DNA from 3 places in the Glutamicibacter bergerei genome. Region 3 is predicted to be linked to each of the others. Evidence: riboswitches for the same ligand, from Rfam matches in the RefSeq annotation. Region 3 holds a riboswitch; each other region holds the start of a gene.
What was found. A riboswitch is a leader RNA that binds a small molecule or an ion and turns the genes downstream of it on or off. The one in region 3 is predicted to bind thiamine pyrophosphate.
Positions count from the first base shown of each region.

Region 1: another riboswitch for thiamine pyrophosphate. It lies ahead of thiO (glycine oxidase ThiO); the one in region 3 lies ahead of thiC (phosphomethylpyrimidine synthase ThiC).
Region 2: another riboswitch for thiamine pyrophosphate. It lies ahead of thiM (hydroxyethylthiazole kinase); the one in region 3 lies ahead of thiC (phosphomethylpyrimidine synthase ThiC).

Region 1 is NZ_CM137131.1:2,358,937-2,369,012, forward strand. Features, by position in the region: gene ACX5K5_RS10865 (hypothetical protein) at 1-42, opposite strand, end outside; gene typA (translational GTPase TypA) at 23-1,933, opposite strand; gene ACX5K5_RS10875 (GNAT family N-acetyltransferase) at 2,072-2,611, opposite strand; gene ACX5K5_RS10880 (ThiF family adenylyltransferase) at 2,634-3,779, opposite strand; gene ACX5K5_RS10885 (thiazole synthase) at 3,776-4,582, opposite strand; gene thiS (sulfur carrier protein ThiS) at 4,585-4,830, opposite strand; gene thiO (glycine oxidase ThiO) at 4,843-5,961, opposite strand; TPP riboswitch at 5,957-6,056, opposite strand; gene ACX5K5_RS10900 (GNAT family N-acetyltransferase) at 6,136-7,086, shown strand; gene ACX5K5_RS10905 (mechanosensitive ion channel) at 7,212-8,489, opposite strand; gene ACX5K5_RS10910 (OsmC family protein) at 8,810-9,244, opposite strand; gene ACX5K5_RS10915 (GNAT family N-acetyltransferase) at 9,249-9,752, opposite strand.
Region 2 is NZ_CM137131.1:50,368-60,443, forward strand. Features, by position in the region: gene thiD (bifunctional hydroxymethylpyrimidine kinase/phosphomethylpyrimidine kinase) at 1-380, opposite strand, end outside; gene thiE (thiamine phosphate synthase) at 377-1,018, opposite strand; gene thiM (hydroxyethylthiazole kinase) at 1,011-1,805, opposite strand; TPP riboswitch at 1,795-1,889, opposite strand; gene ACX5K5_RS00265 (GntR family transcriptional regulator) at 1,925-2,293, opposite strand; gene ACX5K5_RS00270 (hypothetical protein) at 2,290-3,819, opposite strand; gene ACX5K5_RS00275 (aldehyde dehydrogenase family protein) at 3,905-5,338, shown strand; gene ACX5K5_RS00280 (amino acid permease) at 5,415-6,857, shown strand; gene pgm (phosphoglucomutase (alpha-D-glucose-1,6-bisphosphate-dependent)) at 6,829-8,445, opposite strand; gene ACX5K5_RS00290 (DUF4190 domain-containing protein) at 8,498-8,815, shown strand; gene ACX5K5_RS00295 (hypothetical protein) at 8,888-9,637, shown strand; gene ACX5K5_RS00300 (helix-turn-helix domain-containing protein) at 9,640-9,843, shown strand; gene ACX5K5_RS00305 (peptide MFS transporter) at 9,894-10,076, opposite strand, start outside.
Region 3 is NZ_CM137131.1:3,475,024-3,485,099, forward strand. Features, by position in the region: gene ACX5K5_RS16005 (MFS transporter) at 1-1,171, shown strand, start outside; gene ACX5K5_RS16010 (MarR family winged helix-turn-helix transcriptional regulator) at 1,316-1,753, opposite strand; TPP riboswitch at 1,989-2,096, shown strand; gene thiC (phosphomethylpyrimidine synthase ThiC) at 2,094-3,836, shown strand; gene ACX5K5_RS16020 (SulP family inorganic anion transporter) at 4,308-5,819, shown strand; gene ACX5K5_RS16025 (GGDEF domain-containing protein) at 5,816-6,838, opposite strand; gene ACX5K5_RS16030 (EAL domain-containing protein) at 6,975-7,670, shown strand; gene ACX5K5_RS16035 (hypothetical protein) at 7,632-7,853, opposite strand; gene ACX5K5_RS16040 (glycosyltransferase family 2 protein) at 7,853-9,286, opposite strand; gene ACX5K5_RS16045 (MFS transporter) at 9,645-10,076, shown strand, end outside.

The DNA.
Region 1 (10,076 bases), 1.1 Mb from region 3:
ACTGCCGGCGGTCAGCGACTGGTTAGCTCTTTGCTCGCGCACGAGTTGCCTTGGCACGATCGCTAGCGTTCAACAGAACCTTACGGATACGCACGGCATCCGGGGTGACCTCAACGCACTCGTCTTCGCGAGCGAATTCGAGGGACTCTTCAAGAGTCAGGTTGCGTGGTGGGGTCATGTTCTCGAAGCTATCCGAGGAAGCTGCACGCATGTTGGTGAGCTGCTTTTCCTTGGTGATGTTCACGTCCATGTCATCGGCGCGCGAGTTCTCGCCGACGATCATGCCCTCGTAAACCTCGGAGGTCGGCTGCACGAAGAAGTTCATGCGTTCCTGAAGCTTGATCATCGCGAACGGGGTGACAACACCGGAGCGGTCAGCCACGATCGAACCGTTGATACGGTATTCGATTGGACCGGCCCATGGCTCGTAACCTTCGGCCAGCGATGCTGCGATACCAGCGCCGCGGGTTTCGGTCATGAAGCGGGTACGGAAGCCGATCAGGCCACGAGCAGGAACGATGAATTCCATACGAACCCAGCCGGTACCGTGGTTGGCCATGTTGGTCATCCGGCCCTTGCGCGAAGCCATCAGCTGGGTGATTGCGCCCAGGTATTCTTCTGGCACGTCGATGGTCATGTGCTCCATTGGCTCATGAACCTTGCCGTCAACAATCTTGGTGACAACCTGTGGCTTACCAACGGTCAGCTCGAAGCCTTCGCGTCGCATCTGCTCCACGAGGATGGCCAGAGCCAATTCGCCACGGCCCTGAACTTCCCAAGCGTCGGGACGCTCGGTTGGCAAGATGCTCAGCGAAACGTTACCGATCAGTTCCTTGTCCAGGCGATCCTTCACCTGACGCGCGGTCACCTTGGCACCCTTGACCTTGCCGGCCAGCGGCGATGTGTTGATACCAATGGTCATCGAGATCGCTGGTGGATCAACGGTGATCAGTGGCAGTGGCTTCGGGTTTTCAAGGTCGGTGAGGGTCTCACCGATCATGATGTCTTCGATACCTGCAACTGCGACGATCTCGCCCGGTCCGGCCTCTTCGGCTGGAACACGGGTTAGACCCTTGGTGGCCAGCAGCTCGGTGATCTTGACCTGCTTCATGGTGCCATCCTGGCGGGCCCAGTTAACCTGCTGGCCCTTGCGCAGCGTGCCGTTGAAAATACGCAGCAGTGCCAGACGGCCAAGGAATGGCGAGGCGTCAAGGTTGGTGACGTGTGCCTGGAGAACTTCACCCTCGGTGTAAGTCGGGGCTGGCACGTGCTTGATGATGGTCTCGAACAGTGGCTCAAGATCTTCATTGTCTGGCAGGGTGCCATCGGCTGGCTGATTCATCGAAGCGAAGCCAGCCTTGCCCGAAGCGAAGACGATTGGGACGTTCAAAACCTTGTCCAGATCCAGATCTGGAGCTTCGTCGGCCAAGTCCGAGGCCAGTCCGAGCAGCAGGTCCATGGAGTCGGAGATGACGCCATCGATGCGGGAGTCGGGACGGTCGGTCTTGTTGACCACGATGATGACCGGCAGGTCAGCGCTGAGTGCCTTACGCAGCACGAAGCGGGTCTGTGGCAGCGGGCCTTCGGAGGCGTCGACAAGCAGAACCACACCATCAACCATGGACAGGCCGCGCTCGACCTCGCCACCGAAGTCGGCGTGACCCGGGGTATCGATGATGTTCATGGTCATCTTCTTGCCCTCGGCAGCTGGGCCGCTGTAGAACACGGTGGTGTTCTTAGCAAGAATGGTGATGCCCTTCTCGCGTTCCAACTCGCCGGAGTCCATCACGCGATCTTCGGTTTCACCGTGGCTTTCGAATGCACCAGTCTGCTGGAGCATTGCGTTGACCATGGTGGTCTTGCCGTGGTCAACGTGCGCAACGATAGCTACGTTGCGCAGGTCGTCGCGACGGATGAGAGTTGTATCTGACATACGGGAAGGCTCACTTCGTGTAGAGAATTTAGGGTCTCGGAGGCGGGGCCACAGTCGACCCAACATACTATTTTACGCGCTTCGGACAAGTACATCGTTTATCTGTGGTGGAACATACAGAAATAGCTTCATTAACGCCTAATAGCGCGCTGTTGAAATCCAATAACGCAGTTTGGTGTTTCCCCCGGTTTCATGCACCGTGGGGCGATTTTCATCGGCTTGTCCGCCGCAGGCGATGATCGTTGCCTGTGAAGCAACGTTCTGCTCATCACAGGTTACCAAAGCCGAGCGCACACCGTGGAATCTGAGCTCTGTTAACGCAAATTCGCACAATTGTGTAGCAAAGCCTTGGCCGCGGAATTCCGGGACCACACCATAACCAAGGTGTCCGCCGACCTCGCTCAGAAAATCGTTGAGCTCGTAACGCACCGAGATACGTCCTACGAGCTTTCCTTCGTGCACTCCGACGAATAAACCGCTGCGCACCCACCCTTCGGGGATGAATTCGCCGCTGCGCCCTTCGCTCATGCGTTGCACGTAGCCGCTCCAGCTTTGCCGGGCTGACCATGTCGGGAGAAAATCAAAATCATCGTCGAGCAATGCGTGATGAGCGGCAATTGCTTGCTGTTCATCGGCTTGGGATAGCTCTCTGATCAGTAATTTTTTGGTTGACTCCATGCCTTCAGTATGTCAGTACTACCTAGTAGTTCACGACCTGACCACGAATCTCGGCTAACCAACGCAGTGTTCCGCCGCGCAGGCTAAGCACCGGGGCAAGCGTTGCTGGCCTCGCCGCGTTGAGTGTGAGCGCGGCGCGAACCGAGCGTGCCCCGGTTTTACAGACGGTCACCACCTGGGTTCCTGGCTCCCAGTGAAACTGCGTCCAGAAGTCACCGGACAATTGGTCTAGGGGCAGATGAATACTGCCCTCAATAGTTGCCAGCGCACGTTCCCATGGTTCTCGCACGTCGAGCAATACCAGTTGGCCTTGGGCTCGCAACTTTTCTACTTCTGTCACGTCGATTTCTTCGCCCGACACAACCACCGAACAAGACTGAGGTTCATAATCGCCAAGTTCTCGGACCGACGCACGCTGTGGGTCACGGTCAAAACTCAAAATCTGCACGCCGGCGGTCAGCGCATCGTAAAGCCATAGTTTCCCGGTTAGTGGTTGTCCCACTTTGGTGATTATTTTTAGCGCTTCGGTGGCCATTAACGATCCGACCACCCCGCACAGCGCACCAAATACCCCACCTTCGGCACAGGACGGTACCGAATCAGCCTCTGGCATCTCAGGGAAGATATCGCGCAGCATCGGACCGGATTGCGGATCAAATACCGAGACCTGACCCGCAAATTGGAAAATTGTTCCCCACACCAAAGGTGTACCGGTAATTTCCGCGGCATCGCTGGAAAGGTAGCGCGTCGCAAAATTATCGCTGCCATCGATCACCACATCGTGTTCGGCAAAAAGTTCCACCGCATTCTCTGGTGCCAAATATGTGGCATGACAGTGCACCGCAACCTCACTGTTGAGCTCAACGGCAAGGCGTTGCACCGACGCAACTTTCAGTGCACCCTGATCCTTTTCACGGTGCAAGATCTGGCGTTGCAAATTTGAGAGTTCCACACTATCCGGGTCGATGACGCTGAGTTGTTTAACCCCAGCGGCGATCAGATAGCTGGCAATAGGACTACCCAATCCCCCAGCGCCGATAATCAATACCTTGGCGTTGGCGATACGGTTTTGCCCGGTGATTCCGACTCCTGGCAGAGTCAGGTGTCGAGAATATCTAGCTAGTTGCGTCGCGGTTAACTCCCGGGCAAGGCGCGGTTCGGCGCTCACGAGAAGTCACCAATGAGCGCCTGCATCATCCCGGAATCTGGCGAGGAAGCCAGCGCAAGGTCGCGTTGCACGATGCGTCCGGCCAGCCGTGCCGCGCGACCTGCACGGACGGCATCACGCATGGCGGCGGCCATCAAGGGTGCGTTATTGGCTCGCGTGACCGCGCTGGCCAACAGTACGGCGTCACAACCCAGCTCCATGGCTTTGGCCGCATCCGAGGCGGTACCTACCCCGGCATCTAAGATGACCGGCACCGAGGCTCGGGCGGTAATAGTGGAAATATTATGTGGATTAAGGATCCCTAAGCCCGAACCGATCGGGGCACCAGCTGGCATCACCGCCGCTACACCCAACTGCTCTAACCTCATAGCCATGACCGGATCGTCATTGGTGTAGGCGAAAACCTGGAATCCGTCATTAACTAGTTCCTCGGCAGCGGTAAATAGTTCAATTGGGTCCGGAAGCAGCGTATGTTCGTCGGCGATGACTTCAAGTTTGATCCAGTTTGTTTCCAGAGCTTCACGCGCCAGCTGGGCGGTGAGTATCGCATCCCGCGCGGTGAAACAACCGGCGGTGTTCGGCAGTGGGCGCACAGAATTGCGAGCTAAAAGTTCGTACACCGAACCACAGCCAGCAGCGGCGAAGTGCCTGATCGAAACCGTAGTCAGCTCCGTACCTGAGACACGGAGCGCTTGTTCTAAAATATCCAGCGAGGTCGCTCCCCCGGTGCCAAGAATGAGTCGAGAAGCGAACCCTACCCCGGCAACTTCAAATCCATCGTTGTCCATCGTAAGTTTTTCCATCTTCAGCCTCCCTGCGCTGCGGTGACTAGTTCTACTCGCTGGCCAGGCTGCAACGAAAAATCATTCCACCCACTGCGTGGCACCACCGCAGAGTCCACCGCGACCGCAATGCCCAGACGTGATCCATCGCTGGCTCTGCCTTCGTCGGTGATTCGTTTTCCGGTATGTGTGGCGATCAGTTCACGCACTGTGCTGTTGGCGGGCATGGTGGTGGGTGTGGAGTTGAGGAAAAGTTCTATTTGTTGCATGTTTTTTGTCTCCTAGAAGGTGCTGGTTTGCAGGTGGACTTCGCCAAATCTTTCCGGCGAGACTGCGGCGAGTAGATGCGCGTCTTGTGGGTCATCGAGCAGCAACCCGGCGCCGACCCGTGCTCCGAATGGGGCTAGCAGCACCCCGTGTCGCGAGTAGCCGGTTGACAGGACGAGCCCGGCATCCAGCCGGCCAATCAGCGGCCTGTCGTCCGGGGTGGTGGGACGCGCACGGACGATTGCTTCATTCAGCGTGGTATCCACGATGCCCGGCACAAGCCTGCGCGCATTGTCCAACAACGCATGTAGTTGTCCCACGTTGACCTGCTCTTGTCCGTCTTCCCTGCTTGACGCACCCAGGACCAAACTTCCGTCGGCGCGTGGGACCAGATAGACCGGTTCACGGTGCACAATCCCGCGAACAGTTCGCTTGATCAAGGGGAATCGTGTTGAGCCTTGCAACCGTAAGATATCGCCATAGACCGGGCGTAGCGCGAGGTTTGATACGCCCGGAATTTGCCCCAGACCGGCGGCCAGAAGCACTTGGTCTGCAGGGATTCGCAGCCCGCTGGAGGTGATCACACCGCAGGTTTTTGACCCGTGACTCAGGAGCCCCACCACGGTCTCGTGCACGATGGAGGATTCAAAGTAGCTGATCAGAATCTTCAGCAAAGACCGTGGGTCCAATTGTTGATCTGCGGCGCAGTATATGGCGCCAGCAATGTTTGTCGCCAGCGCAGGTTCAAGTTTGCGTGCGGCGCTCGGCACAAGTCTTTCAGCGCTGAACCCTAAAGAATCTTGTAGCCGCTTTAATTCCAACAGCGCATCCATATCCGCCAGTTCGGCGGCGATCACCAAAGTCGAATTTTCAACGTAAGCAGCGCGCTGGCCGGTGGCCTGAAAAATTCGATCAATAAATTCGGGGTAGGCCTTGGCCGAACAGGACATCAGCCTGTGAAGTTGGTCCTGGCCCCAGGTGGTTTCGGCAGTTGGCGCGAGCATCCCGGCGGCCGCATGGCTTGCACCTAAACCGGGAGCCGGATCAATGATCGTGACTTCAACACCGCGAGCGCGAAGTTCGAAAGCTGTGGCGAGACCGATAATTCCGGCGCCGACAATGACAGTGTGCACGAAGGCAATTCCTTCCTACGGCGGCATGACCCGCATCAGGTGTAGCGGTCGGCACAAAGCCCTCTCAGCCCTTAAGGGCTCCCGCGGAGTACTTGGATTATAAGCATGTCAGGGCTCACAATTACTAACTTCATGACTTCACAGCCATAGCTGTCCTGTGTTTTACTCGTTGCCATGCCCGAATTTTCTGTCCCGGGAGATTTATCTCCTGATCACTTGGTAGCCGCAAAGATCATTGACGGTGAAAAGCAATTGCTAACTCAGCGCATTCGCCACAATCAGCAGGAGCTCAAACGGCTACTTCATGAAGACTTCGAGGAAGTTGGAGCCTCCGGCAGAAACTACGATCGCAGCCAAATCATCAAACTGCTCATGACTGAACCAGTAGACCAATCACCTACGTTCCAATTGCTCGAGCCGCGTATCCAACAGCTCAGTGAGACTCTGGTGTTACTACGCTGGAAAACCGGCGCGGACACCCCGAGCCAGCGCACCTCGCTGTGGATCCATTCGGCCCATGGTTGGCAGTTGCTCTTCCACCAAGGAACCAAGCTGCCCAAGTTCCCCGCCGATGTCGCGACCTCACCTTATGTCGAGTCAGAGGCTCAAGCTTTTGTTCGTCCGTTGCGTCCTAGCGATGCACCCCAAGTTCTTGAGGCTTTTTGTTCCCACCCCGACATGGCGCGGCAAGGTGAGGTTAAAAACCTTGTCGAGGCAGAGAACTACATTCAGCAGCTACTAAAAAATCCTGACCAACAAGTACCACTAGCGATAGTTCAAGGTACCGGCTTAGTCGGTCTAGTCTCTGCGAGTATTGACTCCGGAAATCGCAACGCCTGGGTCTGGTATTGGATGCATGCGGCGCATCGCGGTAGCGGATTAGCTAGCCGCGCACTGGCTGCTTTGGCTGACGAGCTTTTTACCGCCCATCAGATACACCGTTTGGAGTTGGGCCTGCGGGTGAATAATCCTGCATCTAAAAAGGTCGCCGAGCGTTGTGGTTTTGTGCTCGAAGGCCGGGAACGGGACAAGTTCTTAATCAACGGCGAGCGTATCGATGTTCTAAATTATGCTCGGTTGATCACCGACCAAGCACCACCCATCACCGCGCTGGCTTTGCACTGAGGTACGGAAGGATCAATAGTCCAAATCAGACTCGAAAATGCTGGACGTCGCGGCCCATTTTTGGGCAGTAAAAAGGTGGAACCGAGCAATCGGTCCCACCTTTTTGATGCGTCAAGCCCTAAGTATTAGAACTCGTCTGGTGTTGTCGGAGGCGTGGTTGGTGACGGACGAGTTGGAGTCGTCGGTGCCGGACGAGTTGGCACGGTGCCGGTGCTAGCCGGTTCGTCCAACTTGTTCAGATCGATCTTCTCCAAGGTACGTGCCGCCGCATCGCGTCCACCCAGTCCGAAGGCTAGGGCTGCTGCTAGTGCCGCACCAATCACGATGGCACCGAAGGCCATGTTGATGATCGAGTCGGCCAGGCCCATGTACTTCAGGCCCATCGCCACGAACAGTGCGATGGCGGTGTAGCGGACAATCTTCGAAGCCGTAGTATCACCCATCAGTCGACGGATGACGTTAGCCAAGACGAAGCCAATCGCGATGATCACTGCGCCGAAGACGACCTTGCCGCCCAGCTCCAGCACCTCGTTGAGGATATTGGTGATTGCCGGGAAATTCAGCATGCTTGCTGCCATCACAGCGAAGAACAGGATAATTGCGATCTTCACGATGGTAGCGAGGATGCCTGATGCGCTCTGGCTTTCAGGGACGACTCCCCAACCGGCCACAACGCGGTCAGTACCGACACCACGAAGCGTGGATTCGATCAGTTTGCCTACGAACTTAGCAATCAGGAAGCCCACTGCCAGAAGAATCAGCGCCATGATGACCTGTGGAATGGCAGTCAGGACGATCTGCAGCATTTCCTGCGCAGGTACCGAAATAGCGGCGATACCAAGAACCTGAAGTGCAGAAATCGAGACAACCAACAGGATCAGTGCAAACACGATGTTGGCGATGACATCAACGATGGTCCGCTGGGTGCGAATTGAAGTTTCCGGATCAACCTCTTCGGCATCTCCGGGGGTAACCTTTCGGACCAAAGCGCTGAAATCAACAGTGCCCAGACCGGTCTGGATCAGCTGCTTGATGACGTTAGCGATCACGTAGCCGATGATGAAGATGAATGCTGCACCGATGAGGTTCGGCAAGAAGCCCATGACTCCGCCGAGCAAATCTTGAACCGGAGAGAGCACCTCAGTCAGCGCGAAGACCTGGAGAATTGCAACCAGGCCAAAGAGCCAGACAATCAGACCAGCAACTTTACCCAGGGAGTCGCCGATTTGCTTTCCATCGGTGCCTTGTTTTTGGAGGAACTTGATCTTGGTGACGAGTTTGGAGACAGCCCATTTAACAACTTTTGCTATCAACCAAGTAATGATGAGAATTACTAGCGCGATGGCTATTTTTTGTAGCATCGACGCCCAGTCAATGTTTCCTAATACGTTCTGAGATTGCATTACTGCTCCTTCAACGTGGGGATGATTTAGACCCTACGACGAGGATTTTTTGCTGACTAGGGCAAACTAGCGACAAGGGGTGGGTAACTCGAAGAATTTCACGTATTCCACCTTCGGATTCAGAAGTAAAAGCAGTAAGATTCTACGCTTTCGATAACCTTCTTCGCTTATAACCTACGAATCCAGTGATACTTAAAATTATTTCCAGATCCTAAAACAAGTGACCAATATGTGAGTTCCCTGTATAGATAAAAGTAAAAACCCGCCATGAGCAATGCTGAGCTATGGCGGGTCAAAAAATTCATTTAGTGCAGGTAAAACTAACTTTTGGCTATCTCACTGGTGACCTTGGCGCCCAGTTCGACCGTGCGGGAAACGGTGCAATATTTATCATGTGACAGCTTGACGATACGTTCGACCATACCTGCAGCCTTACGCCCCTCTTCGGTGTCCGGGAATTTGAGATCAAACCCGAGACGGATGTCCTCCATCCGGCTGGCGCCATCCTCAGTGAGCTTGTCACCCGATGCTGTCACCTCAAATTTCTCTGGCTCGCTTCTCCGAGTCGTGGCAACGTCAACATCGATACTCGAACATCCGGCGATGGCCGCCAAGAGAAGTTCAACCGGGGTCAGCAGCCCCTCGGCCTGTCCGAACTCAATACTCGAACCGGTTTCGGCACTCGTGGCCTTATACGTACGTGATGCGGTCCGCACTACACTGACTTCACGGACTTCGCGACTATTTTCACTCATAGTGTTATCGTCGCATGGCCTTGGCGCCGACACTGGCATGACGCAGTAAAATATTCGCCGCGGGTTCGGTGCTCAACTCTTCCTCTGCAGATAGTTCAAATCCACAGCTGCGGAAGAAATCGATTCCTGCGGCATTCTGCGCACTGACTACCATCTGTACATTCGTTTGTTTCGAATGGGCGAATGCCGCCAAGGCTCTGCCTACGCCAATGTGGCGGTGTTCGTGGTGAACCCACAATAATTCGACCCGCTCATCTCCCATGGCCATAAATCCGACGATTTGTGTCCCGAGCTGAGCAACATACACCAGAGCACGTTGTGCATAAACGGTTTCGAGTGTGGAGGCCACCGAATTCAGATCATTAACTGAGAGAAAATCTCGCCTCCCCTCAACCGAGGAGCGCCAGACATCTAATAGTTCCGGCACTTCTTCAACCCCGGACCAGGGACGGATCATCAACAATCCATCCGCCGAACTCGGCGATTGTTCGCCAGGCTTAGAACTCACTGAATTTTCCTCCTTCAACAGTTCCAAGGCACTTCCTACTGCATCGTAACCTAGTGCTTTGACTACTCTCACATCAACTATAAAAATAGGCTCCACGCTAATAGGTGACCCACCGCAGTATTTGCCGCACTACCCTAGTCGCTGGAATAAGCCATCCACGCGTTACATCATCCGCAGTCTCCGGCGCCAACGCAGGCGAAGCGGATTCCGCAAACATTTCCACTTCCGGGTCACGAATGATTGGTTCGCAATTGACCTGCTCAGTTTTCTGACCTGAGGCCGTCTGCCTCGAAAAGAACCGATTAAAAATGCCCACGATCAGGC
Region 2 (10,076 bases), 170 kb from region 3:
CGGGTTAACAACGCGTCCAAGGTCGAATCAGTCTCCAGCAGCCGGTCCCCGCTCGTGGCGATCATTACCGGATCCAATACCACCGGAGCACTGAGCGTTTCTAACCAGGCAGCAACCGCCGCGACAATCTGCGAATTTGCCAGCATCCCGATCTTGACCGCATCGATGTGTACGTCCTGGGATACCGAGGTGAGTTGTTTAGCCACGAACTGCGCATCGATGGGCAGCACTGCGTCCACGCCGTGGGTATTTTGCGCGGTGAGTGCGGTAATCACACACATGCCGTATCCGCCATTGGCTCCGATGGTCTTCAGATCTGCTTGGATCCCCGCACCCCCGGATGGGTCGGACCCGGCGATGGAAAGAATGTTTGGACTCATTTGGCTGCCTCCCAAATACTGAGCAGTTCGGCGCTCGCCGAATGCGGATCCTCGGCGGAGCAGATGGCGCGCACTACGGCCATACCGGCTGCCGCGCCGGTTCGTAATGCTGGCGCATCGGCTGCGGTGAGCGAGCCGATTGCCACGCAGGGCAGTGTGGTCAGTGCTGCGGCTCGGGCAAAACCAGCTAAACCTAATGGGGTCGGATGGTCTTTTTTCGTGGGAGTAGCGCGAATCGCGCCGACCCCCAAATAATCTAGGTACTGCGCCTGGTCATTGGCGTGAGCAAGCTGTTCATCGGTGGAGGCACTCAGACCGATGATTCCCTCACCAATGATCTTCCGGGCGTAGGAAACCGGAATATCCTTCTGGCCGATGTGAATTCCTGTGACCGCGGCGCCGGCGGCGCGAGCTGCCAAAAACACGTCGATCCGATCGTTGACCAGTAATTCTGCCTTGCCGGCGGTGAGCCGTGCTGCGGCACAAGTCAGTTCGAAAAATTCGCGAGCACTTTCATCTTTGGCGCGTAACTGCACCCATTGAACTCCAGCGGCTACCGCTGACTCAATAACTTCTAGGGTGCTGCGTGGCTGGCAGCTTTGGGTGTTGGCCACGAGGTAAATTCCGAGATCACGCATGGTTTGCCTCCTGAAGGCGCAGATTGAGCAGTTCTTCCGGGGCGAATAATGAGAGTTCGTCGAGGAAAGCCGAGGCAAAACTTCCCGGACCGCGGCTGAGCGCCAACGCATTCTCGGCGGCCAGGCCATACATGCCGTGAGCTGCAATAGTTGCTTCAAACGGGTCATCGGTGATCGCCAGCATGCCGGCACACACCGCGCCCAGCGCGCACCCACCCCCGGTTATCCCGGTCAGGCCGATGCCATTGCTATGCACCAAGGTGGTGCGCGTGGCATCAATAATCGCGTCGGCTGCCCCAGAAATTGCCACCACGCTCCCGTAATTCTGGGCCAGTTCGCGTCCTGCGGAGATCGCTGCGGATACGGTGTCCTGCGCGTCTACTCCGCGCCCGGTGGACTGATACCCAGCCAGTGCGAGGATTTCTGAGGCATTGCCGCGGATTAGCGTGGGGTGTTGGGCAAGGATCTTTCGGGCGAACTCGGTGCGCACCGGCAAGGCGCCCACTGCCACAGGATCCAATACCCAAGGTGTTCCCGCTTTGGTCGCACCGCGCACCGCTTCGTCCATTGCGCGTAGTTGTTCGGTGCTCGGCGTGCCTAGATTCACCAATACCGCGGACGCTACGGCTGCGAAAGGACCGGCCTCTCCCGGAAGGTTTGTCATCGCCGGGGCCGCACCGGAAGCTAGTAGTACATTGGCGGTGAAATTTGTGACCACAGTGTTGGTCAGGCAAAACACCAAGGGTGATTGTTGCCGATACTTTTGGGCAACGGTCACTAGAGTCATGCGACATCCCTCCGCTAGTTTGAACTAGTTCAGGTTCGACGGGTCTCATCTCAGTCGGTGAATCCGACACCCCGTGTCACTGGGTCGAGCGTACTCAGGTTAGTGCTCGAACATCAAGTTCATCCCCGCGTCCGGCGTTGCACGAGCGCTTTGACCGTCAGTTCGTCGATGCCTTGTTCGCGGGCTAAGCGCCACACTTTATCCACCGCTTCAATCAGCTCATTGCTAATCTCTTCCGTAGCGGGCACGGAGTTAACCACGGTTCCGGCACGCCGGCGGGAGGTCACCAGCCCGGCAGCTTCAAGTTCTTTATAGGCACGTGCCACGGTCCCCGAAGCTACCCCTAAATCGGTTGCCAACGCGCGCACGGTGGGTAACTTACTGCCCGTAGGTAACTCGCCGAGCGAAATGAGGGAAGAAATTTGCGTGCGGATCTGCGCATAAGGTGGCAATGCAGCATTCAGATCCACAAAAATATGTTGGCTCATACCAGCTGACGTACCTTCGCCGCTGGCCGAGCCAGGAAGATGACCGCCGGGCAACAAAACACGATTACCGCAGCGGCCCACAGGTACGGGGCTGGCGCATAGCCCCAGCCCGGCATCATTATGATGGCAGCGGTCACGGTGCGCAGCGCTCGAAATTCCAGCACCCGACGGTACCAAATTTCTTGCTCAGCACTGACCTGCCAGGGTAGGGACACCCGTCGAGCCCACCAGATGTAGCCGGCGGTCAGCACAAGGACCGCGAGAACCATGAGCAGTGCAAAAGTCGGACCGACTTTGACCAGCCCCCAGAAATATTTTAATGGGGGGTTGATCAGTAGATAGCCACTGACGATGATCAAGATCCCGGCAAGTATATATACATAGCGTGGAAGGTTCCGGATATTCCGTGCCTGGTGGTGAACGGATTTGGAGCTGTGGTGCACATATCCCAAGTACCCGGCGTTTAACGCCAGGTACAGGGCGACAAAGCCGGCCAGTAGCAGCATCACCTGTGGGGCATCCTCCCCGGGGCGTGTGTCGAAGCTAATTTCGGCCTGCCTGGACCATGGCATCAGGGCCATCCCCACCAGGCTGAGTGCGGTGGTGATGAAGCCTAGGGAGAAGAGATTTTCGCGCATGCGCGAAAATGCGCTGCTCGGCACGGTGTCCGCATTCTTAACAAAGTTTGCGGGAGGTGCCCACGCGGCCACAAGAATGAAAATGAGCAACATCGCAAAATTTCCGACGTTCTGCCATATCCGATAATCATCTGCCTCGGGGTACAGGTTGAGTAACCAGGAAGACTTGTACTGCAGTGCCGCCACGCCCACGGTGGCGAAGCCAAGGATTGCGGTGCGTAAGAGTCGATTCAGCCAGACCGCACGGATTACCTGATTGTCGTGGGGAGTCAGCGATCCCAATGGTTTGCGGAACAGAATCAAGGCCGTGGCGATAAGCAGCGCAAGACCTAACGAAGCCAGGCTCAGAGAATATAACGGGATGAGTGTTGCGGCCTCAGCCAACCCTTCCTGAGCGCTTTGCAGAGTCCCGCCGCCGCCCGTGGAATCGAAGGTCTCCACGGCAAATTGTGCCGGATATCCTGCGACATCACGGATGAAGAATAGTGCGGTTGCGGAGCCAAAAAATACTAGCACTGCAATCAGGCTCAGCGCCCGGGGCAACGGGGTGAACACCGAGCGAGGTTCCAATGAGGCGGCACGCACGGCGGTGACCGACTTCGGCCACGAATAAAGTCCCAGCAGGTAGATCAGCAGTAACCAGAGGCCCGGGTTGATGGCGTCAATAACCTCCGCGACACCAATGTCCGTTCCTGTGACGGTATTTTTGAGATCTCCGGCCGAGCCAGAAGTGCAGACGAAGAAAGCGATCAGCGCGCACCAGAAGGAATGCGAGCGTGCTCGGGTGAGCGCCGGGCGATTGTCTTGCTGGGCTACTAAGCGTAGCCACAGGTAGATCAAGGCGGCACCGATTGCGATTCCGAATGTGGCGGAGGAGAGCTGATCCATAATTTCCTTCGTTGGCTGAAAACTAATGTAGCAACTACTTGATACAAACGGAAGGTCTTGGCAGCTAATGAAGTAGCATCAACCCATGGGTCTCTTCACCTCAAATCCTTTGCCCGATCCCGTCGGCGACTCCGCGCCACCGGTCGATGAACATCCCTCGCGAATCGCAGCGGTCTTAGAACATCTGCGTCATTCCGCGGACACACGCATCACTCACCCGCGGCGTTTTCGCGCCGGGCAGCTACGCGCCCTAGAAAAAATGCTGGCAGAACGTACCGGGGAGTTCGTTGATGCGCTAAATCAGGATCTGGGGAAGGGGGCCACGGAAGCAAAGTTCAGCGAGATTGACGTGGTCCGAGCGGAAATTGACCATGCCCAGAAGCACCTCGCAGAGTGGATGGATTCCACTAGCGTAAAGGTGCCGCTCGCACTGCAACCGGCCATCGCAAAGGTCGAGCCGCGCCCGTTAGGCGTAGTACTAATTATTGGGCCGTGGAACTATCCACTGCAGTTGATGCTCGCCCCGTTAGTTGCTGCCATCGCCGCTGGTAACGCCGCGCTACTGAAACCCTCCGAGCTCGCCCCGGTTACCTCCGGGGTGTTGGCCAAACTCCTACCGATGTATCTGGATTCCCGGGTTTATGCGGTAGTCGAGGGCGGTGTGGATACCGCCACGGAGCTCCTTGCAGCGCGCTGGGATCACATTTTTTACACCGGCGGAGAAAAGGTCGCCCGCATCGTGGCGCAGGCCGCGGCGACACATCTGACCCCCACCACGCTGGAGCTAGGTGGCAAGAGCCCAGCCGTGGTTGATAACCACCTCTTGCCAACCGCCAAGCGTCTGGCCTATGCGAAGTTCATGAATGCAGGCCAAACCTGTGTCGCTCCGGACTACGTGCTGTCCTTCGCAGATACCGATGCACTGATTAACCGTCTGGGCCAGGCAATCACCAGTTTTTACGGCAAGGATCCAATCAACCATCAGGATTTTGGGCGCATCATCAGCCGCAACCACTTTGACCGACTTGTGAGCATGCTTGACTCGGGCGATGTTTCCCACGGTGGTGACTACGACGAGCAAACGCTGCGCATCGCACCGACCATCATGCGCAACGTTGATCTGGACTCGCCGTTGATGACAGAAGAAATCTTCGGTCCCATTCTGCCGGTCATCGAGGTGTCCTCCTTCGATGAGGCGCTCGAATTTATCGCCGCGCGCCCTTCCCCGTTGGCTGCCTATCTGATGAGTGAGTCCCCGCGGCTGCAGTCAATCTTTTCCGATCGGGTGCGCGCGGGCGCCATCGTGCACAATGCGCCACTGGCTCAAATGGTTATTCCGTCATTGCCCTTTGGTGGGGTGGGCGCTAGCGGAATGGGCTCGTATCACGGCAAGTTTGGTTTCGATCGTCTTTCGCAAATTCGTTCTGAACTGAGCAAAACGACGGTCATTGACACTCTGAGCGCAATATATCCTCCATATACCTGGGCTAAGCGAAAGATTATCGATCGCTTACTGTAGCGCGGTTCATAGCTGTTGAGTCGTCCGAGGTGGAATGCTTGTTAAGGCCCAAAAACCTTAATTCAGGAGCATTCGCATGACCAAGCCCGCAGCCCCCACCGATGGCTTAAAGCGCGGTCTCAAAGCCCGCCATATGCAGATGATCGCCATTGGCGGGTCTATCGGCACCGGGCTCTTTGTAGCCTCCGGTGGCACTATCGCTCAAGCTGGACCCGGCGGATCGCTGCTGGCCTATGCGCTCATCGGCGCGATGGTGTTGCTCTTGATGCAATCACTGGGTGAAATGAGCGCACGGCTTCCGGTCTCCGGTTCCTTCCAGACCTACGCCTCGGTCTTCGTCAACCGCCACTTTGGCTTCGCGATCGGCTGGAACTACTGGTTCAACTGGGCCATTACCGTAGCCGCGGAGCTGGTGGCGGCAGGCATCATCATGTCTTACTGGCTGCCAGATGTTCCGGGATGGATCTGGGCGGGTGTCTTCTTGCTGCTACTCACCGGGCTGAACGCGCTGTCCACCAAGGCCTTCGGCGAAAGTGAATACTGGCTCGCGATGATCAAGGTCATCACCGTCATCGTCTTTCTGGCCTGCGGTATCGCGATGATCTTGGGCATTATGGGTGATAGCACCCCGGGCTTCAGCAACTGGTCAAACGGAGACGCGCCCTTCGTGGGCGGCTGGCTTTCGGTGGTATCGGTGTTCATGATCGCCGGCTTCTCCTTCCAGGGCACCGAGCTAGTTGGTGTGGCCGCAGGTGAAGCGGAGAATCCGCAGCGCGATATTCCCAAGGCCATCAAGGCGATCTTCTGGCGCATCATGCTCTTCTACGTGGGCGCAATCTTCATTATTGGCACGCTGCTTCCATACGCCGATCCGAGCCTGCTTTCCAGCGGGGAAGCTGACATTGCCAGCTCTCCGTTCACTATGGTCTTCGAGCGGGCGGGTATCGCCTTTGCTGCCGCGTTGATGAACGCGGTGATCCTGTCTGCGATTCTCTCGGCGGGCAACTCTGGGCTATATGCCTCAGCTCGCATGCTTTACTCGATGGCCCTTGATGGCAAGGCCCCGAAGATCTTTGCTCGCCTAAACCGTCGTGGTGTTCCGGTCCCCGCGATGTTATTGACTGCTTCGGTAGGACTTTTCGGGTTCCTCACCGCAATTATTGGCCAGGGCTCTGCCTATACTTGGTTGCTCAATGTCTCCGGACTCTCCGGGTTTATCGCCTGGGTGGGTATTGCGGTAAGTCATTACAAGTTCCGCAAGGCATACATAGCCAGTGGTCAGGACCTGGCAAAACTGCCCTATAAGGCACCACTATTCCCGTTGGGGCCTATCCTTGCTTTTGTCATCTTGATCGTGGTGATCGCCGGACAGAACTACGAGGCAGTCGTTCAAGGCCGCGTGCTAGAGGTGCTCTCCAGCTACATCGGTCTACCGCTCTTCCTGCTACTCTGGGCGGGCCACTGGTGGGTGACCCGCAAACAACCAGAGGTTAAGATCGATCCGTGGACCCTGCGCTAAGCGCAGCATTTACGATGACCTGCGCCTCGCGCAAAACCTGCGCGAGGTGCTCTGCAGAACGCGTGGACTCCGCATAAATCTTGTAGATATCTTCGGTTCCCGAGGGGCGTGCGGCAAACCAAGCGTGCTCGCTGGAGACCTTCAGCCCGCCGATGGCAAAACCCGAGGCCTCGGTGCGCTTTGTGGTGATCTGGTCCCCGGCGAGTTCGGTTGCCGTGACCGCTTGCGGGTTTAGCTTGCCCAGAACCGATTTCTGTTCACGGTTAGCCGGCGCGTCAAACCGGTCGTAGAAGCTTGCGCCATGCTCGGCTACTAGCTCGGCATGGCGCTGGCTTGGGCTTTGGCCCGTGACCGCACGAATCTCGCTGGCCAGGAGCGCCAACATCAGCCCGTCCTTGTCAGTGCTGAATGCCTGACCGGTGAAATCCAAGAAGCTGGCTCCAGCCGATTCCTCTCCGCAGAACGCCACCTTGCCTGAGGCCAGCGGTTCGACGAAGTATTTGAAACCTACTGGCACCTCGCGCAGTACACGGCTGTGTGCGGCAACTACCTTGTCGATCAGCACCGAGGAGACCAGCGTCTTGCCGATTTGTGCATCTGCGGGCCACTGAGGGCGGTGGGTCAGTAGGTAATCGATCGCTACCGCCAAAAAGTGGTTCGGGTTCATCAGCCCGGCATCCGGGGTGACAATACCGTGGCGGTCGGCATCCGCATCATTGCCCGTGGAGATGTCGAATTTGTCGCGGTTGGCTACCAGCGAAGCCATCGCATGTGCCGAGGAACAGTCCATCCGGATCTTGCCATCTTTATCTAAGGTCATGAATCCAAAGCGCGGATCCACCTGTTCGTTGACCACGGTCAAGTTCAACCCGTAGCGCCGGCCAATCTCGGCCCAGTAATGTACCGAGGCGCCACCTAGTGGATCGGCGCCAATCGAAATACCAGAATCGGCAATCGCTTTAAAGTCGATCACCGTGGCCAAATCGGTGATGTACAGTTCACGGAAATCAAAATCTTGGGCATGAGCGGTTCCGCGAAGAATTTCCCCGGTGACCATGAGTTCATTGGCGCGTGCTGCGATTGGTGCGGTGATTTCGGATTCTGCTGGACCGCCGTGTGGTGGGTTGTATTTGATACCACCGTCCGCCGGAGGGTTGTGCGAAGGCGTGATAATCAGCCCATCGGCTTGGTCTCCACCACCCGCATTGTGCACCAAGATGGCGTGGCTGACCGCAGGAGTTGGCGTCAGGCCTGAGTCGGCAAACACCGCTACATCATTGCCGGATAAGACCTCTAGGACGGTCCGGTAGGCCGGCTCGGATAGCGCATGGCTGTCCTTGCCCACGTACATTGGCCCGGTGATTCCCGCGCCCTTGCGGTAATCCACCACGGCTTGGGTAATGGCCGCGATATGAAGTTCGTTGAAGGTTCCGTTCAGCGAGCTGCCGCGGTGACCGGAGGTGCCGAAAATGACTGCCTGGTCTGGGTTGTCGGCCGCTGGGCGGATCGATGAGTAAGATTCAAGGACAGCATCTAGGTCGATGAGATCTGCTTCGCGGGCAGGTGTCCCGGCGCGTTCGTGGGCCATGTTCTCTCTTATCTTTGTGCTTCTGCCCGGGTTCATAGAATAATCAAAAGTGATGACTTACTACCCGAGCAATCCGTATCAGCAGCCACGTCAGCCAGTAGGGCTTTCGACGGCGTCGCTTGTGCTGGGCATCTTATCGATGCTCGGCCTATGTCTACTTATCTTAGTTCCCTTGGCCGGCGTTATTACCGGCCATATGGGGTATCGGCGCGAACCGACCGTCCGGGGGCTGAGTCTGGCGGGCTTGATTACCTCGTGGGTAGGGCTAGCTATTGGTGTCCTGTTCTATGCGTTTATCATCTGGGCCATCTGGTTTTCGGTTGGATATGCTGAAAACTTCGACTATTCCGGGCTCAACGATTTCGCGTAATCGTGTAGTTTTTCCTGACATTTGGGACTAACATAACGATTATCGTTAATAACGACTATCGTTAGGTTTGTGATGTCTGGCTTCTCCTTTGGAATAAGCGCCGTGCTTGTCATCGTGGTTTTGGCTTTAGTGCTTTACGCAGTCTTTGGCTCCGGACGAGTGCAGGCCGTCGTAGACTTCACGCGTCGCATCGCGATCGTTGCACTTGTGAGCGTTGGTTTCGCCATCATTGCTCAGGTGGTGTCGGCGCTGTCGGATCCGCAGGTGCAACTCGAAGTTCCTGTCGAGCCTTACTGGCCGGAATATCCGCACGTCACCGACGTCTCTCCAGATCATGGCGGGAATGTCACCGCGCAGATCAACGAGGTACTGATTACCAGCGGTTCGCTCAGCGCCGGAACCAGAGTTCTGCTCGCAACCGGTGCACTCTGCGAAGGTCTGGCGGTATGCGCGGTGATTCTCTCGGTGATCTTGTTATGCAACAAGTTGCGCGTAGGCAAACCCTTCACCGCGAGCCTGCGTAAAACCGCACGGGTCGTAGCGACAATACTTGGTTTCGGCACCACGTTGGGACAGATCCTCAATGGATTCGGCGCCAGCTTCGCCGGCGAGGAGTCGTTACATATCGATAGTTTTGTCAGCACCGCACAGAGTTTCGAGGCATCCTCTCCGTGGCCCGAACCCACCTTCGCGATTTACTTCGAATTTAATTCGCTGTTCATCGCCTTGGGGATCTTTGTGGTCGCCGAGCTGGTGACCGCCGGGCTGCGACTAACCGAGCAAAACAATCGACTCACGGCCGATACCGAGGGACTGGTCTAGCGATGGAGCACGTACATTGCAGGCTTGGGGATTTGTTGGCCGAACGTGACATGACCCTAGTGCACCTAAGCGAACTTGTTGATGTCTCGGTGGTCAATCTTTCGATCTTGAAAAATGACCGCGCAAAGGCAATCCGCTTTTCCACGTTGGTAGCCATATGCCAGGCGCTTGATTGCGAAATCGGCGAGCTACTAGTACTTAAATAAAAAAACAGGCCCCACCCGAGGGTGAAGCCTGCCTTTGAAGCTTTGAGCCCTTAGAGCACGGAGCCCATGAGCTTCTTCAAAGCCGGGGTAGCTGCAATCATTGCCAGACCCAGCACGATGGCGGTACCGCCCATCGCGATGAAGTAAGGGATTTCATTGCCTGCAACGTAGTAACCGGCCAACACGCCAGACAGCGTGGTGCCCAGCGATACGGACAGGAAGAACAGTGCGAT
Region 3 (10,076 bases):
GATCCTTTGTGCGGTCGCACCAAATGTGGAACTGATGATTGCCGGACGTGCGCTGCAAGGCTTCGGTTCGGGAATGGTGCCGCTGGGCATCGCAATGTTGCGCGACTTGGTACCTAAAGAACGTCTCTCCGCGGCCATTGCCACGGTCAGCGCCACGCTAGGCGTTGGCGGAGCGGTGGGCATGCCACTTTCCGCGGCAGTGATCGAATTTGCCGACTGGCGCGCGGTATTTTATGGAAGTGCCGCACTCACGCTGCTGGTGGCATTAGCCATCTGGAAGCTGATCCCGGCACTGCCCGCAGGAGCTGCCGGACAGAGATTCGATTGGCTCGGCGCTATCGGCCTGACTATTGGCTTAGTTTCCTTGATTCTTGCGATTTCCAAGGGCTCCGCGTGGGGTTGGGCCTCTGCGATAACCTTGGGACTACTGGCGGTTGCAGCCGTTTCGCTGACCTTGTGGGGAATGTGGGAAACGCGCACCAAGGATCCCCTGGTGGACCTGCGCACCGCGGTCATTCCACGAGTTCTGCTGACAAATATCGCGTCGATTTTTGTGGGCTTTGGCATGTACGCGAGCATGCTGGTCATGCCGCAGATCCTTCAGCTGCCAACACAAACCGGCTACGGCTTGGGACAGTCAATCCTTGCAGCTGGGCTCTGGATGGCTCCGGCAGGCCTGATGATGCTTGTGCTTTCTCCCATCGGAGGAAAGCTCACCGACGCACGGGGACCGAAGTTCACCCTTACCCTCGGCGTCTCGATTCTCGCAATTGGCTATGGCGTGGGATTGCTGGGCATGGGCAGCACCTGGGGCCTGCTGGCCACCGGTCTTGTCGTCAACAGTGGTGTCGCGCTTGCCTACGGCGCGATGCCGGCAATCATTATGGGCGCTGTTCCGCGTAGCGAGACCGCCGCCGCCAACGGATTCAACACCCTGATGCGTTCGCTAGGCACCACAACCGGCGCGGCTGTTGTCGGTCTCGTCTTGGCTCAGATGACCACCGACTTCAGCGGTGTCATGGTCCCTTCGGAGACTGGCTTCCGCGTGGCACTAATCCTGGGCGCTGGCATCTCGGTGATCGCGGCAGTTCTTGCCGCACTGATTCCTTCAGCGCGAGAAAAACCCGTCCTGGAACCGGTAGGCAATCATCAAGAAGTTCCAGCTAACTAATCACTGCAGCTAAGTCTGCGCTATTACGGAGCTTGCGCTCAGCACTGGCATAGGAAGCGTCGATAATGTAGTAACTACCTCCTTGAAGGTGCGAGTGATGATCGTAAGAACTCCCGTTGGATATTGCCCAACGGGAGTTCTTCTTTAAGCACGTTTCAAATCGCTATATTCTTCGATCGACAGATTAAAGCGATGCAAAAGATTGGCGAACGAGTCGATATCCGACGCCGACCAATCTTCCATGATGTGTTCCAGCGCGTTCGTGGAGGCTTTTCGGGCTTCGTTCATTTGTTGCTCGCCGTCAGCTGTCAGCGTGATCTTACGAGCCAGGCGTCCATCCGGATCGGCAATCCGCTCCAGATAACCATCCTTGATTGCACTGGTTACTTGGCGTTGCAGGGTCGAGGCATCTAAACGTAATGCGTGGCTCAGTTCCGCGATGGTCATCGGACCTTGCCCATCGATACGACTCATCAACAGATAGACACTTCGATCCAGTCCGCCAGCCTGTCGCTGGTGGGCAATGGTGTAGCGACTGAGCATCAGCTGCTCATATTCGATATCGGCGATACGGCGCTTCATTTCTCCCCTTATACTGCTGACGCTCCACCCATCCTACCCTCAGCATGCATGATACATATTCGCTATACATAGCACTGCCTGCAGGCCACTCTGCCGAGCCCCGATGCATCGCTCAGCGCGTTTTCCGAGGCGCTATTGACGCGCAGCCAAGCCCAGACATAGCTTCAAGCTCTAGTGCTCGAACCCAGTGCGGCTTTCATTTTTGGAGTTGCTTCCTCAGCACGTGGTACGTTGTTTCAGACCACACGGGTGCCCCGGCAGGGGCTGAGACCGGACTATTGCCGTCCGCGACCGTTGAACCTGTCCGGGTAATGCCGGCGAAGGAAGTGAGTTTCCCACAGTGGAACAATTTGAACAGCACCCCGCCCACACTCTTGCCTACCGCGAGTCCACAGGAATCTCGGTTCCCGTCACGCAGATCAAGTTGGCGGATTCTCCTAATGGCCAACCAAATGAACCGCTGACGGTGTACCGCACCAGCGGTCCGGGAAGCGAACCTAACGCAGGCCTGAAACCATTCCGCGAATCGTGGATTCTGGCGCGCGGAGATGTCGAAAATTATGCGGGACGTGAGCGCAACCTGCATGATGACGGAAAGTCCGCGGTCCGCCGCGGCACGGCGAGCGCCGAGTGGGCCGGCAGATCCGCACCTCCGCTGCGTTCGCACCCCGGTGCCCGGGTCACCCAAATGCATTACGCACGCCGGGGACTGATCACCGAAGAGATGCGCTACGTGGCTTTGCGCGAGGACTGCGATGTCGAATTAGTGCGCAGCGAGCTAGCCGCCGGCCGCGCCATCATTCCCTCAAATATCAACCATCCAGAATCCGAACCGATGATCATCGGCAAGGCGTTCCTGGTGAAAATCAATGCGAACATCGGGAACTCGGCGGTCACCAGTTCAATTGCCGAGGAAGTCTCCAAACTCCAGTGGGCCACCAAATGGGGTGCGGACACGGTGATGGATCTTTCCACCGGGGATGACATTCACACCACCCGCGAATGGATCATCCGCAATTCCCCGGTGCCCATCGGCACCGTGCCGATCTACCAGGCGCTGGAAAAGGTCAACGGCGAAGCCAATGAACTCACCTGGGAGATCTTCCGGGACACCGTCATTGAGCAATGCGAGCAGGGCGTGGACTATATGACCATTCATGCCGGGGTCTTGCTGCGCTATATCCCGCTGACCGCCAACCGTGTCACCGGAATGGTTTCGCGCGGTGGGTCAATTATGGCCGGCTGGTGCCTGGCGCACCATCAGGAGAATTTCCTCTACACCCACTTTGATGAGCTGTGTGAGATCTTTGCCCGTTACGATGTGGCCTTCTCCCTAGGTGATGGGCTGCGTCCGGGATCTATCGCGGATGCCAATGATGCGGCACAATTTGCCGAATTGGACACCTTGGCCGAGCTGACCAAACGAGCCTGGAAACACGATGTGCAGGTCATGGTTGAGGGGCCCGGGCATATCCCCTTCCATTTGGTGCGCGAAAATGTGGAACGCCAACAACAGCTGTGCGACGGGGCACCGTTTTATACGCTTGGCCCTCTGGTCACCGACATTGCCCCTGGTTATGACCACATCACCAGCGCCATCGGTGCCACCGAAATCGCTCGTTACGGCACGGCAATGCTCTGCTATGTGACTCCCAAGGAGCATCTGGGGCTGCCCAACCGCGATGATGTGAAGACCGGAGTGATTACCTACAAGATCGCTGCCCACGCAGCGGATCTTGCCAAGGGCCACCCCGGCGCAATCGACAGAGACAACGCCCTGAGCAAAGCACGCTTCGAGTTTCGTTGGAATGATCAGTTTGCGCTGTCCTTGGACCCGGCCACCGCGCAGGAGTTCCATGATGAAACGCTTCCTGCAGAACCGGCAAAGACCGCTCACTTTTGTTCGATGTGTGGTCCGAAATTCTGTTCTATGCGTATTTCCCAAGACATCCGTGACGAGTACGGATCCGCCGAGGCTCAAGCCGCCTTGGCCGGAATGGCGCAGAAGAGCAAGCAGTTCCTCGAAAGCGGCGGCAAGGTTTACGTCGGGGATAAGATCCCCGTCGGGCCCGGCACGGACTAGCACCGGCGAACACGAAGCCGAACCAAAGTTCCTGCACAGCAAGCACACTTAGAGTAGTAATTACCTCATTGAAGGTGCGAGTGATGATCGTGAAACTCCCCGCCGGTTTACCGGCGGGGAGTTTTCGTTAAGCCAAAGCCTTCGAGGCGGGCTGAAATTCTAAACGGCCGGACAATGCCCTGGGTTTCAAGAGCGATCATCCGCAACCATCATCAAACGCCGGGCTCACCCAAAGATACTGCACAGCATTCACGCTTAGAGTAGTAATTACCTCATTGAAGGTGCGAGTGATGATCGTGAAATTCCCCGCCGGTTTACCGGCGGGGAATTTTCGTTAACCGTTCACAGGCTCCAAAAGAACTGTCGCTCCGAGATATCCGGCACCGCACTTAGCTTCCGGGCACCGGGTGCGATATTTTTAGATAGTCCCCGCACGCAGTTTTCTGGGGTCCTCAAGTGAATGGAGCACCCGTGTCTACCGCGGTTAACGAACTGACGCCTCTAGAACGACAGTCCGTCTGGCGTACTTTGAAATCGCCGCGTTTGCTTAAAACCGAGCTGCTGGCCGGTCTCGTCGTTTCGCTGGCGTTGATTCCCGAGGTCATTGCCTTCTCGATTATAGCCGGAGTTGATCCACGGATCGGGATCTTTGCGTCATTCACCATGTCGATAGTGATCGCATTTACCGGTGGCCGTCCAGCGATGGTCTCCGCTGCGGCGGGCGCGGTCGCGTTGGTTGTTGCTCCGCTGGTACGCAGCCACGGGGTGGACTACCTCTTTGCTGCCGTAATTTTGGCCGGTATTTTCCAGGTGCTCTTGGCGCTACTCGGTGTCGCGAAACTGATGCGCTTCATCCCCCGGCAAGTGATGATCGGGTTCGTCAACGCACTCGCCATCCTGATTTTTCTCTCGCAAATGCCTGAGCTCGGCGACGTTCCGTGGGCCGTCTACCCACTGGTTCTTCTGGGCCTGGCTATCGTCTACTTCTTCCCAAAGATCACCAAGGCGGTCCCTGCCCCGCTGATCGCAATTGTCGTACTGACGCTGATCACCGTGTTTGCCAAGGTCAGCGTTCCCACCGTGGGCGATAAGGGAGAACTTCCTGAATCACTGCCCGTCTTCCTGATCCCCAACGTTCCTTTCAGCTTCGAAACGTTCCAGGTCATCGCGCCCTATGCATTAGCTGTCGCATTCGTTGGCTTGCTGGAGTCCTTGTTGACTGCCAAGCTCGTTGACGACATCACCGATACTCCCTCGAATAAGACTCGGGAATCTTGGGGTCAGGGAACGGCGAATATCGTGACGGGTTTCTTTGGTGGAATCTGTGGCTGCGCGATGATCGGACAAACCATGATCGGGGTGAAAGCCTCCGGCGGCCGAACCCGCATCTCCACCATGTTCGCCGGCGTCTTCATGCTGCTTTTGGCGGTATTGCTCGGTGACATCGTGGCGCAAATCCCGATGGCTGCCCTAGTCGCGATCATGATCTTCGTGTCGATTACTACTTTCAACTGGCACAGCATCCGGCCGAGCACGCTGAAGATGATGCCTAAGAGCGAGACTGCGGTCATGGTGGTGACCGTCGTTTTCACCGTCGCCACCAATAACCTGGCCATCGGTGTTGGACTGGGCGTGCTGACCGCAATGGTCCTCTTCGCCAACCGCGTAGCCCACTTTGTGACCGTGAAACGCGATCAACCGACGGCGGCCTTGGCCGAAGCCGACACTGCGATTTACCACGTGGACGGTGAGCTGTTCTTCGCCTCGTCGAATGACCTCTACACCCAGTTCGATTACGCGGGCGATCCGGAAAAAATCATCATCGATATGTCCTCTTCCCACCTGTGGGATGCCTCAACGGTGGCCGCATTGGACTCCGTCAAGAACAAGTACGCGAGCTACGGGAAAACGGTAGAGATTCGCGGACTCAACGAGGCCAGCCAGAAGATGCAGGACCGCATGGGCGGCAAGCTGGAAGGCTAAATACGCTCTGAGCGTCCCCGTTTATTTTCAAACATTGCTCGGTCCGCACGCAGAATCATGGTACTCAGGTTGTCTCCGGTGAGAGCTTGAGCCAACCCATAAGACCACAGATATTCACTGGAACTCTGGGTCCTGCCCAGCAGTTTTTGGGCATCGTCCAATCCGGTATTCGGAAAGACCAGGACGAACTCGTCTCCGCCTAGCCGGCATACCAGATCCGATTTTCTTGTGGCCTGCTTCCAATTTGCCACGAGGTTCACTAGCACTTGATCACCGGCTTCATGTCCCTGGGAATCGTTAATCTGCTTAAACCCGTCGAGGTCAATCAGGGCAACGGTCAGGGGACGAGATGAACGAAGTGCGCGGGCCAGAGCCGGCTCGCCCCGTAGCGATAAACCATTGCGGTTTAACGCTCCGGTAAGCGCATCAATTTCGGTGCCTTGTTCAAATCTTCTCCGGACGAAAGTTCCAACGGTGATACTCAGAAAGGTGAAAAACGTGAGTCCTGCAATGTTGAGCGGCGTTTGGCTGTGTTCGGTGCCAACCGCCGGTCCAAAGAAGACCGCGTAGACCGTTGTAAAGAGCATCGTGGGGTAAATCGATAGTCGAGTGAGCCAGACGGGGAACAGCCAGGACAGATACAAAGCGATGAGCGGGAATTCCTGCAGCCTTAATACCACTTGGGCATGGTTCGTAGTAAAGGCAACGTAATAGACAAACGAGATAAGTTCCGTGAGCACTCCGAGATAGGCCACCCAGAGCGGAAAATTATCGCCTTTGATGAGCACTAGGACAAGAACAGCCAGTGCACCTAGAAAGTGAAAAACCGATGCCCACAGGTAGATGTCGGCCCCTCCAGGTTGCACAATATTGATGAGGTACAGAATCATCAGGAACAGCGCCACGAGCCCGGTGATGCTTACACCGATATCTGTGATCCCACCCAGGCGTTTCGCGATACCCGCCGGATCCCACCAGTACTTATCTGTTGCTCTTCTTTGATCCGTAGCTAGATTCACAAGATGCCCCCATGCTGTGTGTTTCATCCGCGCGTAGCTTTCGCTCAGTGCGCGCTGTAATGTTTACTTCCGGTTTCCCGTTAACGGATGCTTTCTCTCGTCCAGTCTAAATATCCCTCTGCTAGGGAGCTGTATCGTGCATTTTGTTTTCCAACCTCTTATTGATCTCGCTCAGTGGACAGTCTTTGGGTTTGAAGCCCTGACCCGGTTTGATGATGAGGTTGCTCCTGATGTGCACTTCCGTAACGCCCACGCGGAGAACCGGCTTACCGAATTAGAGCTTCAGGTTATCGACGGGATACTTCAGGCTAGCGTGCATCTTCCCTCAGGCATGCTTCTAACGCTAAACGCTTCAGGTCCAACCATCGAAGCGCTGGGAACGGCAACCGTAGAAATGAACGCTCGGCTGAACTGGGGGTTGGAACTAAACGAACTAAGCGAACCTTGCCTGTGCAACCAAGCGAGGAATATCGCAACAAGTCTCGGTTGTTTGCTGCTGATCGATGATGCCGGAATCGGATATGCAAACCGCTCCCGGATCCTGCAGTTGAAACCAGATGTGGTGAAGCTCGACCGCAGCATGATCAGCTCCTACGTTGACTCAGCCGAGGTCCGCGCGTTAGTGGACTCGCTGCTTTCAGCTGCCAAGGAGACCGGAGCCAAGACACTCGCCGAAGGTTTAGAGACCTCCGAAGACCTCGAACTCGTCCGGCACCTAGCCATCGATTATGCCCAAGGCTTCTACTTTGCAGCTGGGCACCGAGCCGAACAGCTTCCGACGATCTTGGATGATCTACACCGGCGCCTCGGGATCAATGTTCCGAGTTTCTGAACGTCGATCGCGTCCTTGCCCGGTGGAAATCCGAATGACGGGGATAATCTTGATAATTCCCAGAACCAAATAAATCACCGTATTGATGGCTACGAATGATGCCAACACGCTAAACCATGAGCTTGCCAACACGCTCTCTGGTAGCAGTATTCCGCGTGGCACCATCAGACCGGAAAACATCATCACTTAGCCCCTTCTCCAATTGGTTCGTTATGTTCCACGTGTTTCCACGAGGCGCTGCGCCCAAAGGCAATATCTCCGACACCTTTGAGGAAGGCTAGATTCAGGAAAACATCGTAGATCAGTTCGGGGATGACCAGCACCGCCAAGATTCGGGCCTTCCACCCTCCACGCCATGTGGTGACAACGCGTTCAATCGCGAAAATCAGTCCCAGTAACATCCAGAACGGGAACCATACCCAGGTATCCATAGATACCAACATCAAGACCATCAGCAAGAAATAGCTGAACAGGGCAATCACCCCATAGCCGATTCCGATCTGCTGAGCCCAATACCGCATCGTCTGAGGAGTGACCCCGTAGGCTCCTAGATTCTCCAAGGCACCACGCTGCCAACGTAGCCGTTGGGCCCACAGCATCTTCCACGATGGCATCAGTTCGGTGATTACCGTGCATTTTTCCGGCGAGGTCGTCAGGCCGCCAAGTGTTTTGATGGCAATGGTCAGCTCGTTGTCCTCAGTGAGTGCTGCGGTGTCGTAAACATCTCCGGGCTTACCAGGCAACGTATGCCCACGAGAAGCGGCTACTTCGCGCAGTGCTGCGGAGCGAAAAACCGAGGCGGTGCCAGTGAGTACGAAGACTCGGCCATCACGGCGGGAAATTTCTCGCTGGTAACGGGTGTATTCGTTGCGCTGGAACTGGCCGATAAGCCCATGTCCTTGTTCGCCATGAAATAGTCCGCCCACAGACATCAAGGCGCGATCCGCGGTAAAACGGTCCTTCGCGGTACTCAGATAATCGTTTCCGATCTGACTATCTGCATCCATGACCATAACGCAGTCGTTGTCACCCAACTGCGGCAGAAGGTTTTCCAACGCCTGGTTTAAGGCGCCACCCTTTTTGTGGACATTGTCTACGGATTCGAACACATCGACTCCATGCTCCAAGGCAACAGCTACCGTATTGTCGCTACAGTTATCGGCAACCACTACTACCCGGTGAGGTTTAAATGTCTGTTCTTGCAGCGCTTGCAGGGTATATGGAAGGGAAGCTTGCTCGTTGTGCGCTGGAATCAATACCGTGACTGTCACCGCTCCGGCATAGATCCCGTGAGTTCGGGCCATCACGGTCCGCGGGGCTAGCGGGCGCGAAGTCTTTTCGACTGGTGTCCGGCGGAAGCGACGAGTTACCAACCGTTCGCTGAGCACCACGAAGGCGACCATGAAGATGGCAATAGCCACGGCAAAATATAGGATCTTGGTATTTGGAAGTTCAGCGCTGTAGAACGTAGACCAGATTCCGGCCAGTCGGACCTCCACCGGCTTCCAAAGGACCGGCGTTTCCGTTGCGCTCAAAGCCCACCACATAAGCAACGCTGCCACGCAGACAATTGTTATTACTGCAATTCCCACAAGCCGTTGAAAATATTTCGGCATGTTCCCTCTTCGAGTGTTCGCGGCGCAGAATAAGCATCTGCGCCGAGCTTGAACCCCTACCAAACGAGTTGGTATGGCACTGCCCCATCGCATATCGTTCAAACCTAGCCAAGTAAGTAATTTGATCAATGAACTGATATTCACTGTTCAGTGTAAGCGTGAAGTAACGGCCAACTTGTCATAGGTGTCGAAGCCCACCTAGATTGTGATCCACCTCGGCTTTGCAGACTGACCCAGGCGCATTTTTCGGGAGAAACAAGCGGCGTTTTTTGGATAGTTTCGGCTGTTTATCTGAACCCATCCGCCGTATTCTGTTTCTTATACATGTGCAAGCTCCCCCAATGTTTAGTGGCAGCAAATGACCGAGCACGAGCGAAGCGACGAACCGCAGGATCATCGTGGCTCCGCGCCCAGCAACGGCCAGCGATCGTTTATGCACATTCTGGCCAACACCGCGATCGCCAATCTGACCACTAGTTATCTGTGGTTTGCCTTGACCTTTTGGGTCTATCTGGAAACCGAAAACGTCATGGCCACCGGCATTATCGGTGGCTCCTTCATGCTGCTCATCGCGGTGTTCTCGATGCTCTTCGGAGCCATCGTTGATAAGCACAAGAAGAAGTCGGTCTTCCTCTTTTCCGCGGTCTTCACCGCAGCGCTTTTCATCCTTGCCGGGCTGATCTACCTCTGGTTGCCCACCGAGTCGATTCTGAACATTGGCGGCTGGCAGTTCTGGCTCTTCTGCGGTGTCATCCTCGTTGGTGCAATAGTCGAGCAGATGCGGGGCATC